DNA from 2 places in the Streptomyces yamdrokensis genome. Region 1 is predicted to be linked to the other one. Evidence: riboswitches for the same ligand, from Rfam matches in the RefSeq annotation. Region 1 holds a riboswitch; the other holds the start of a gene.
What was found. A riboswitch is a leader RNA that binds a small molecule or an ion and turns the genes downstream of it on or off. The one in region 1 is predicted to bind S-adenosylmethionine.

Region 1 (5,186 bases):
CGCGTTCCCCGACTCTATCGCGTTCAATCCTACGGAATTGCCCCCTCCGCTTATCTCGCGGAGGGGGCAATCCGATGAACACCCGGTAATGATGGTTACCGATGGTAATGATCAGCTGTCGTCAGCCGCGGTCAGCCGCCGGCGACGGCCGGGATGATCGACACACCCGCGCCGTCCGGCGTCGCGGTCTGCAGGCCCTGCTCGAAACGGACGTCGTCGTCGTTGACGTAGACGTTGACGAAGCGGCGCAGCTTGCCCTGGTCGTCGAGGACGCGGGCGGCGATCCCGGTGTGGTTCTTCTCCAGGTCCGCGATGACGTCGCCGAGGGTGGCGCCCTGGGCGTCGACCTCGGCCCTGCCGCCGGTGTAGGTGCGCAGGATGGTGGGGATGCGAACGGTCACGCTCATGAGCTGAGGCCAGCCTCTCGGAAGGAGTCCAGGTTCGGGCGGATGGTCGCGGTCAGGCCGGTGTCGGCCACCGCGTCCAGCGTCTTGAGGCCGTCGCCGGTGTTGAGGACGACGGTGGTCAGGGACGGATCCAGGTCGCCGTTCTCGATCAGCTTCTTCGTGACGCCGACGGTCACGCCGCCCGCGGTCTCCGCGAAGATGCCCTCGGTCCGGGCGAGCAGCCTGATGGCCTGAACGACCTGCTCGTCCGTCACGTCCTCCACGGCGCCGCCGGTGCGGCGCGCGATGTCCAGGACGTACGGGCCGTCGGCGGGGTTGCCGATGGCGAGCGACTTGGCGATGGTCTTCGGCTTCTGCGGCCGGACGACGTCGTGGCCCGCCTTGTACGCGGTCGACACCGGCGAGCAGCCCTCGGCCTGGGCACCGAAGATCTTGTACGGCCTGTCCTCGACGAGACCGAGCCCGATCAGCTCGCGCAGCCCCTTGTCGATCTTCGTGAGCTGCGAGCCGGAGGCGATCGGGACGACGAGCTGGTCGGGCAGCCGCCACCCGAGCTGCTCGCAGATCTCGTACGCGAGGGTCTTGGAGCCCTCGGCGTAGTACGGCCGCAGGTTGACGTTGACGAAGCCCCAGCCCTCGCCGGCCGGGTCGCCGATCAGCTCGGAGCAGAAGCGGTTCACGTCGTCGTAGTTGCCCTCGATGCCGACGAGCTCACCGCCGTAGACGGCGGCCATGACGACCTTGCCCTGCTCCAGGTCGTGCGGGATGAACACGCAGGAGCGCAGTCCGGCACGGGCGGCGGCGGCGCCGACGGCACCGGCGAGGTTGCCCGTGGAGGAGCAGGAGAGGGTGGTGAAGCCGAAGGCGCGGGCGGCCTCCAGGGCCTGGGCGACGACCCGGTCCTTGAAGGAGTGCGTCGGGTTGCCGGAGTCGTCCTTGACGTACAGACCGCCGGTGACGCCGAGCTCGCGGGCGAGGTTGTCGGCCTGGACGAGCTTGGTCCAGCCCGGGTTGATGTTCGGCTTGGTCGCCACGTCGGCGGGGACGGGCAGCAGGGGCGCGTAGCGCCAGATGTTCGCGGGACCCGCTTCGATGCGCCGGCGCAGTTCCTCGGTGTCGTAGGCCGAGAAGTCGTAGGCGATCTCCAGCGGGCCGAAACACTCCTCGCAGGCGAAGACGGGGCCGAGCGGTACGCGGTGGCCGCACTCGCGGCAGGACAACGCGGCGGCGGGACCGAGATCGACGGAGGGCGCGGCCGAAGCGGAGCGCTCGGCGGGTCCGGCGGAGCCGGTGGTGTTTGCGACAGTCTGCACAGCCATGTGAGGCGAGGCCCTTTCTCCTCATCTTCCTCACGACGCATCTCGCCGTGAGACGGATTTGGCACCTTCCCTAGCCGGGAGCCTCGCGAGAACGATCGGCGCCACGTGCGCGATCCGCACTGCGCGGCGCGCTGCTGGACCGTCGATCGGCGGTGATCTACGAGAACCGGCTGGAGGGTTGCCGGGGCTTCATCGGGCCGTTTCCCTCTGCCCCTCTGGATGAGCTGTATTCGGTTGTGTGTCGTGCGGTCGTGCGGCGCGGACGAGGACCGGAGAGGGTCGCGACCCCGATGTGCGTGGCCGTCCGCGTTGTCCAAGACTGTAACCGAAGGCCAGGACGGTGCAGAGAGCACGTCCGAACCGCGAGACGGATCACGGGGACACGGACCACCGGTGTACGGACCACCGGTGTACGGACCGCAGGAGCGCCACAGGAGTATGGGCCAGAGGATCGAGGATCTATGGACCACAGGACTGAGGAGCCGCCGACCGTGCTGGAAGAAGTCGAGCGCTGGCTGGCCCAGCGCTCCTGGTCCGTGACCGACCGCCCGGTGCAACGCCTCCTGGCCGCGAAACGCGCCACGGGACAGACGGTGAGCGTGGTGCTGCCCGCGCTCAACGAGGAGGCGACGGTCGGGGAGATCGTCGCGACGATCCGGCACGACCTGATGCTGCGGGTCCCGCTGGTCGACGAGGTCGTGGTCGTGGACTCCGGCTCGACCGACCGCACGGCCCGGGTGGCCGCGGCGGCGGGCGCGACCGTGGTGCACCGGGACGCGATCCTGCCCCGCATACCCGCCGTGCCCGGCAAGGGCGAGGTGCTGTGGCGCTCCCTGCTGGTCACCCGGGGGGACATCGTCTGCTTCGTCGACGCGGACCTCAGGGAGTTCTCCGCCGACTTCGTCACCGGCATCGTCGGCCCCCTGCTCACGGAGCCGGACGTGCAGCTGGTGAAGGCCATGTACGACCGGCCCCTGGGCGACGCCGCCGGCCAGGGCGGCCGGGTCACGGAACTGATGGCGCGCCCGCTGCTCAACCTGCACTGGCCGCGGCTGGCCGGCTTCGTGCAGCCGCTGGGCGGCGAGTACGCGGCCCGCCGCTCGCTCCTGGAACGGCTGCCCTTCCCCGTCGGCTACGGCGTCGAGCTGGGCATGCTGGTCGACGCCCTGCACCTGGTGGGCCTGGGCGCCCTCGCGCAGGTCGACGTCGGCGTGCGCAGACACCGTCACCAGGACGGCCAGGCCCTCGGCCGCATGGCCGCCGCGATCTACCGCACCGCCCATCTCCGCCTGGCCCGCAGCCATCTCCTGCGCCCCGCTCTCACCCAGTTCGAACGCACCGGCACCGGCTTCGAGCCCCACACCCACCCGGTGGACACCCAGGAGCGCCCTCCGATGACGGACATAGCCGAGTACCAGTCCCGCCGGGTGGCCTGACCACGACGGTCCGCGGCCCCTGCCGCAGCCCTTGACCTGACCTTCCGGGGGCATCCGGTCGTATACGGCCGGTCCGCTGATCCGCGTACGGCCGATCCGTACGTTTGAGCGTTTCAAAGGCGGGCTAGGTTGAGGCGTATGGCTCCCATGCAGGCTGGTCAGGACACTCGGAACGCTCGGGTGCTGGTCGCGTCGAACCGCGGCCCCGTTTCGTACACGGTGGGCGAGGACGGCTCGCTGCACGCCAGGCGGGGCGGCGGCGGGCTGGTGTCCGGGCTGTCGGCCATCGGGTCCGACGCGGACGCGCTGTGGGTGTGCTCGGCGCTGTCCGACGGCGACCGCGAGGCCGTACGGCGCGGGGTCGGCGAGGACGGCGTGCGGATGCTGGACATCCCCGCGGACGTGCACGCCGACGCGTACAACGGCATCGCGAACTCGGTGCTGTGGTTCGTGCACCACATGCTGTACCAGACACCGCTGGAACCCGTCTTCGACGCGGAGTTCCGCCGGCGGTGGGCGGCGTACGAGGCCTACAACCGGGCGTTCGCCGAGGCGCTGGCCGAGGAGGCCGCGCGGGGGGCCGCGGTGGTGGTGCAGGACTACCACCTGACGCTGGTCCCGGGGCTGCTGCGGGAGCTCCGCCCCGATCTGCGCATCGGCCACTTCTCGCACACGCCGTGGGCTCCGCCGGAGTACTTCCGGATGCTGCCCGACGACATCGCCGGGCAGGTGCTGCGCGGGATGCTGGGCGCGGACCGGCTCGGCTTCCTGACCCGGCGCTGGGCGGACGCGTTCACCGCGTGCTGCGAGCGGTTCGCCGACGGGCTCGGGGAGACCGCGATCGGGGTGCACGGGCTGGGCGCCGACGCGGACTTCCTGCGCGGCCGGGCGCACGAGGCGGACGTCGAGGAGCGGATCGCCGAGCTCCGCGAGGAGATCGGAACGGCTCCCGACGGGACCGCGCGCAAGACCGTCGTCCGGGTCGACCGGACCGAGCTGTCGAAGAACATCGTGCGCGGCCTGCTCGCGTACCGGCAGCTCCTCGACGACCACCCCGAGTGGCGCGAACGGGTCGTGCACGTCGCCTTCGCCTACCCCTCCCGGCAGGATCTCGCCGTGTACCGCGACTACACGGCCGAGGTGCGGCGGGTCGCCGACGAGATCAACGAGCGGTACGGGACACCGGGCTGGCGTCCGGTCGTCCTGCACGTCAAGGACGACTTCGCGCGCTCCCTGGCCGCGTACCGGCTGGCCGACGTGGCGCTGGTCAACCCCATCCGGGACGGGATGAACCTGGTCGCCAAGGAGATCCCGATCCTGTCCGAAGGGGGCTGCGCGCTGGTGCTGTCCCGGGAGGCGGGCGCGTACGAGGAACTGGGCGAGGACGCGATCACCGTCAACCCGTACGACGTGGTCGACACGGCGCGGGCCCTGCACGAGGGGCTCATGATGCGCCCTCAGGAGCGCACCGAGCGCGCCAAGCGCCTGGCCGATGCGGCGACCGCGCTGCCGCCGCAGCAGTGGTTCCTGGAGCAGCTGAACGCCCTGCGGGACGGCAACTGAAGCCTGCCGCCGCCCCGCCGCCCGCGGGTGGCGGCTCCGGTCGGGGCGGCCCCGGCCGACGCGGGTGCGCGAGGGCCGGTGCGCGGGGCTGCGGGGCTGTGGACGACGGCGTGACCTCCCGTGCGACACCTCTGCCCGCGGAGCCGGGGGAGACCTGCCGGCCCTCCGTCGGCTCCCCTCCGGCGTCTCCCGGCGTCTCCCGTCCTCCTTGGACGACCGGTCGTGCATGCGTGAGGGCGGGCGGACGTGGATAGGTTGACGGTATGGGCAGCTCCAAGGACTCCACGGACCCGAACGCCACGCACTCCGACGCCTCCGGCACCCTGCCGGTGCCCGCCACGCGGGCCGGGCGGGAAGGACTCGACGCGCTGCTCGCGCGGCCGGGCAGGGCGCTGATCGCGCTCGACTTCGACGGGACGCTCGCGCCGATCGTGCCCGACCCCGAGCAGGCCCGCGCCCAT
Region 2 (5,186 bases), 1.5 Mb from region 1:
CCCGCATGTCCTCGACGCTGCGGCCCTCGCGGGCGGCCCGGCGGGCGGCCTCGAGGGCCGCCTCGGACTCGCCGAGGCGTGCCTTGAGCCGCCGGGACTCGCTCTCGGCGGCGGACACCTGGGCCTGCCCGTCGGCACGGACGGCGTCCATCTCGCCCTGCAGTCTGCGCAGCGCCGCCGCACCGCGCTTGACGTCGCTGAGCGCGGACCGCAGCTTGCGGTGCACGGAGTCCGCTTCCTTCCTGGCCGCTTCCAGGTCGGCGCGCAGCCGCTCGGTCTCGGCCTTGGTGTGCTCGCGGGCGCGGGCGAGTTCGCCGCGCAGCCGCTCCAGCTCGGCGCGGGTCTCGTCGTCGGCGCGCTCGGCGTCGGCCCGCTGGGCCTCCTCACCGGCGGCGGTCACCAGTTTCACCCAGCCGGGCGGCCGCATGACGTAGGCCGCGGCCGCCACGTCCAGCGGGTCCGCGGCCGGGGGCGGGGAGCCTGATTCGAGGACGCCGGCCAGTTCCGGCTGGGCCTCTCTCAGCCGTTCCCCGATGCGCTGGCGGAACAGCGGATCGGTCTCCAGGGCGGCGGCCATCGCGTTGCCGGCGAACTTGGCGCGGCGGCTCGGGGTGAACCGGGCGTACTGCCTGAGCTGGGTGGGCAGCTCGGAGACGGTCAGCCCGCCGAAGCCGTCGGAGACGATCTGGACGACCCGGCGGCGCACGCCGTCGGGCAGCGGACGGTCGAACACCTCGGCGGCGGCGCCGTCCTCCTGCCCTCCGCCCGCGGTCTCCACCATCCGTCACACCCCAATGCCTGTGTCCGACCCCGCGTACGGGGTCCCCTGGGCGGGGCCCGCTCCACTCAGGAGCCGGCGCCCGGCCTGTCGACGAGTTCCACCTGGTCCACGGCGTTGCACCAGCGGCAGCGCACCGACTCGATCGTCTCACCGAGGACCTCGCGCTCCTCGACCTTCGGCTCCCCGGCCAGATCGAGGTGGACGTACTCCACGACCTTGGACGAGCGGGTCACGTCGAACCGGGTGAGGTTGCCGCAGAGGGTGCAGCGCCACCGCGTCGAGGCAGTCGGCAGGGGAACCGTCATCGTGGCTGTTCGCCTTCCTTCCAGTGTCCGTGACGCGCCGGGCACCCGGCGCGTGTGGCACGTAACCCTACGGCCTGGCGGGTCTTCGCCGCCCGCCCGTCCACGGCGGCGAGGCGGTCCGTGCGGTTGCGTCCGCTTACGTCATGCTCTGTGTTCATGATCCGCAACTGGGGCGCGACGGCTGCCGGGGCGCTGAAACGCCCGTCGGCGCCGGTGACCCACGCCCTCATCGCCGCGTGCTGCCTGGTCTTCCTCATCGGGCCGGCGTCGGGGCTCGATCCGGGGTACGGGAGCGGGGAGGAACTGCTCGCCGCGCAGCGCGGCTATTTCCGCCACTGGGGCGTGATCCCCGCAGACGTGTTCGAAGGATCCCTCTGGAGCGCCCTCACCCCCGCCACGGCCCTGTTCGTCCACGGCAGCTGGGTGCATCTGCTCGGCAACATGCTCTTCCTCCATGTCTTCGGGACGATGACCGAGGCACGGATGGGCCCTCTGCGGTTCTTCCTGTTCTACGTCGGCTGCGGCTACCTCGCCCTGCTCGGGTACGCCGTCGCCAACGCGGACGCGACCCAGTCCCTGGTCGGCGCCTCGGGGGCGATCTCGGGGGTCCTCGGCGCGTTCCTCTTCCTGTTTCCCCGGGCGCGGGTGACCAGTCTGCTGCCGTTCCTGTTCTTCCTGCCGGTGCGCTTCCCGGCCTGGGTGGTGCTGCCGTTCTGGGCGGCGCTGCAGTGGCTGGCGGCGGGACGGGCCTCCGAGGGGCCGGGAGTGGCGTACCTGGCCCACCTGGTGGGCTTCGTGCTGGGCTTCTGCTGGGCGTGGGTGCGGTTCGCGGCGACGACTACAGTGAGAACAGCCCCAGCTCCGGCCCCCGAGGGAGAGAACCAGCAGTGATCACCGCGATCGTCCTCATCAAGACCAGCGTGGACCGGATCCCCGAGATCGCGGAGCGGATCGCCGCGCTGGACAGCGTCAGCGAGGTCTTCTCCGTCACCGGCACCTACGACCTGATCGCCATGGTCCGGGTCAGGGAGCACGAGGACCTGGCGGAGGTCATCCCGGGCCGGATCAACAAGATCCCGGGCGTGGAGGGCACCGACACGCACGTGGCGTTCCGCACGTACTCGCAGCACGACCTGGAGGCCGCGTTCGCGATCGGCCTGGACAGCTGAGCGGTCCGGCCCGGGGCGCCAGGGCTGCCCGGTACGGCGGAGGGGGCCGGGGCGGACCCGCGTACCGGGGCGGGTGACCGGGGCTCAGGCGGAGGTGTCCGGCACGCAACGGCCGTCGACCGTGCGGTAGCGCCGGCGGGCACCGTCGCGCACGAGCTCGCGGACCGCGCGGACGAAGCGCTCCACGTGTTCGTCCGGTGTGCCCGCGCCGAAGCTGACGCGGATCGCGTTGAGGGACGTCTCGCCGGGCACCGTCCCGGGGGCGCCGCACTCGCCCCGGTCCTGCGGTCCGCCGCCGCGCAGGGCGCGCAGCAGCGGGTGGGCGCAGAACAGTCCGTCCCGTACGCCGATGCCGTACTCGGCGGAGAGGGCCGCGGCGAAGTGGGAGCTGTTCCAGCCGTCGACGACGAAGGAGAGCACGCCGACGCGCGGCGCGCCGTCCCCGAACAGGGACAGGAACCGCACCTCGGGCACGTCCGCGAGCCCGTCCCGTACGGTGCGGATCAGCCGCTCCTCGTGGGCGGCCAGCGCGCCGAACCCGGCCGTGCCGAGCGCTTTACAGGCCGAGGCGACGGCGTGGGCGCCGATGACGTTGGGCGAGCCGGCCTCGTGGCGGGCGGCGCCCTCGTGCCACTGGACGTCCACTCCCCCGTCCGCCCGCCGGGCGACCCTGCGACTGGCGCCGCCGCCCGCGAGGTAGGGCTCGGCCCGGCGCAGCCAGTCCGAGCGGCCGGCCAGGACACCGGTGCCGAACGGGGCGTACAGCTTGTGCCCGGAGAAGGCGACCCAGTCGACGTCCAGCTCGCGCAGGCTCACCGCGCGGTGCGGGGCGAGCTGGGCGGCGTCCAGGACGATCCGGGCGCCGTGCGCGTGGGCGGCGGCGGCCAGCTCCCGTACGGGCCACAGCTCTCCGGTGACGTTGGAGGCGCCGGTGACGCAGACCAGGGCGGGGCCGTGGGGGTCGCGGGCGGCGAGGGCGTGCTCCAGGGCCCGTACGGCCTGCTCCGGGCTGCCCGGGGCGTCGAGGAAGGTGACGCGGGCGCCGCGCCAGGGCAGCAGGGCGGCGTGGTGCTCGGTCTCGAAGACGAAGACCTGGCAGTCGTCCGGGAGCGCGGCGGCGAGCAGGTTGAGCGAGTCGGTGGTGGACCGGGTGAAGACCACCTGGTCCCGCTCGCGGCAGTCGAGGAACTCGGCGACGGTCCCGCGGGCGTTCTCGAACAGCTCGGTGGAGAGCTGGGAGAGGTGGCCGGCGCCGCGGTGGACGCTGCCGTAGTACGGCGCGTACGCGGCCACGTCGTCCCACACGCGCTGGAGCGCCGGGGCGCTGGCGGCGTAGTCGAGCGCGGCGTAGGTGACCTCCCCGCCGGTGACGAGCGGAACGGTGACGTCCCGGCCGAGCACGGGCAGCGGGGCACAGCCGGACGGGGCGACGGCATCGGCGGTGGGAACAGCGGAAGGAGCGGAAGGAGCGGAAGGAGCGGAAAGAGGGGAAAGGGTGGAAACGGACATGGCTGGACTCCCGTGACAGCAGGCGGAATCACCACGCGAGCGCGCACGGCTCGAGCGTGGGAGAGGGTGGAGAGGAATCTGCAAAGGCGGGGCTCTGCGGCCTGGAAAGGCCCGTCAGAAGCGCCCTAACGCATTCGCTTGCTCAACGGAAGGCTCCCTCGAACGACCAGGACCCCTGGTGTCTCACTCGATCGAGTGCGAGGGGTCCGCGCTTGCCGCGAGCCCTGCTGCTCACGGCCTGGTCCTCACCCGGGGCACCCCGCCACGGACGGAGGGTTGCCGGACAGCCGGCCGGGGCCTGATGGCTGTCGCTCATGACCTGGTCCCACATCCTGCCACACGGGCCCGCACCACGCGCAAGGCGCGGTCCGGATCCTGGACGGACCGGACCGCGCCCTCACACCTGCCGTACCGCTCGCACGCGGCTCACGCGTTGCTGACCAGCACCCAGCGCTCCAGAACCCGCCGGGCGCTGCCCGAGTCGATCGACTCGGCGGCCTTGGCCATCCCGGCCCGGATCTGCTCCGCCAGCGTCCCCGTGCCCGGCTCGAGCGCCACCAGCGCCGCCGCCGAGTTCAGCAGCACCGCGTCCCGCACCGGGCCGCGCTCGCCGTCCAGCACCCGCCGGGCGACCTCCGCGTTGTACGAGGCGTCGGCGCCGCGCAGGGCCTCCAGGGGCACGGGCTCGATGCCGACGTCCCGCGGGTCGAAGCGTTCCTCGGTCACCTTGCCGTCCCGGACCACCCACACGGTCGAGGGTCCGGTGGTGGTCAGCTCGTCGAGACCGTCGTCGCCGCGGAACACCAGCGAGGAGTGGCCGCGTCCGGCGAACACGCCGGCCATGATCGGAGCCATCCTCGGGTCGGCGACCCCGACGGCCTGGGACCGGACCCGGGCCGGGTTGGCCAGCGGGCCCAGGAAGTTGAACACCGTCCGGATGCCGAGCTGTCCTCGCGCGGCCGCCACATGGCGCAGCGCCGGGTGGAACCTCACCGCGAAGCAGAAGGTGATCCCGGCTTCCTCGGCGACCTCGGCGACCCGCTGCGGGGTCAGTTCCAGGTTGACTCCGAGCTTCTCGAGGACGTCGGAGGCACCGGACGCGGAGGAGGCGGCCCGGTTGCCGTGCTTGACGACCTTCGCCCCGGTGCCGGCGATGACGATGGAGGACATCGTGGAGATGTTCACCGTCCTGGCGCCGTCGCCGCCGGTGCCGACGATGTCGACGGTCGCGCCGGGCACCTCGATGCCGATGGCGTGGTCGTACATCGCCCGGACGCAGCCGGTGATCTCCTCGACGGTCTCGCCCTTGGCCCGCAGGGACACGGCGAACCCGGCGATCTGCGCGTCGGTGGCCTCGCCGCGCATGATCAGGTCCATCGCCCAGGCGGTGTCGTCGGCGGACAGGTCGCGGCCGTCGAGCAG

Region 2: another riboswitch for S-adenosylmethionine. It lies ahead of ACWZEH_RS08300 (aminotransferase class V-fold PLP-dependent enzyme); the one in region 1 lies ahead of thrC (threonine synthase).

Annotation. Positions count from the first base shown of each region.
Region 1 is NZ_CM132679.1:3,500,329-3,505,514, forward strand. Features, by position in the region: gene ACWZEH_RS15305 (MoaD/ThiS family protein) at 132-407, opposite strand; gene thrC (threonine synthase) at 404-1,726, opposite strand; SAM riboswitch class I at 1,745-1,952, opposite strand; gene ACWZEH_RS15315 (glucosyl-3-phosphoglycerate synthase) at 2,218-3,162, shown strand; gene ACWZEH_RS15320 (alpha,alpha-trehalose-phosphate synthase (UDP-forming)) at 3,301-4,725, shown strand; gene otsB (trehalose-phosphatase) at 4,989-5,186, shown strand, end outside.
Region 2 is NZ_CM132679.1:1,978,633-1,983,818, forward strand. Features, by position in the region: gene ACWZEH_RS08280 (NYN domain-containing protein) at 1-781, opposite strand, end outside; gene ACWZEH_RS08285 (hypothetical protein) at 847-1,086, opposite strand; gene ACWZEH_RS08290 (rhomboid family intramembrane serine protease) at 1,243-1,977, shown strand; gene ACWZEH_RS08295 (Lrp/AsnC family transcriptional regulator) at 1,974-2,255, shown strand; gene ACWZEH_RS08300 (aminotransferase class V-fold PLP-dependent enzyme) at 2,340-3,764, opposite strand; SAM riboswitch class IV at 3,968-4,084, opposite strand; gene trpD (anthranilate phosphoribosyltransferase) at 4,191-5,186, opposite strand, start outside.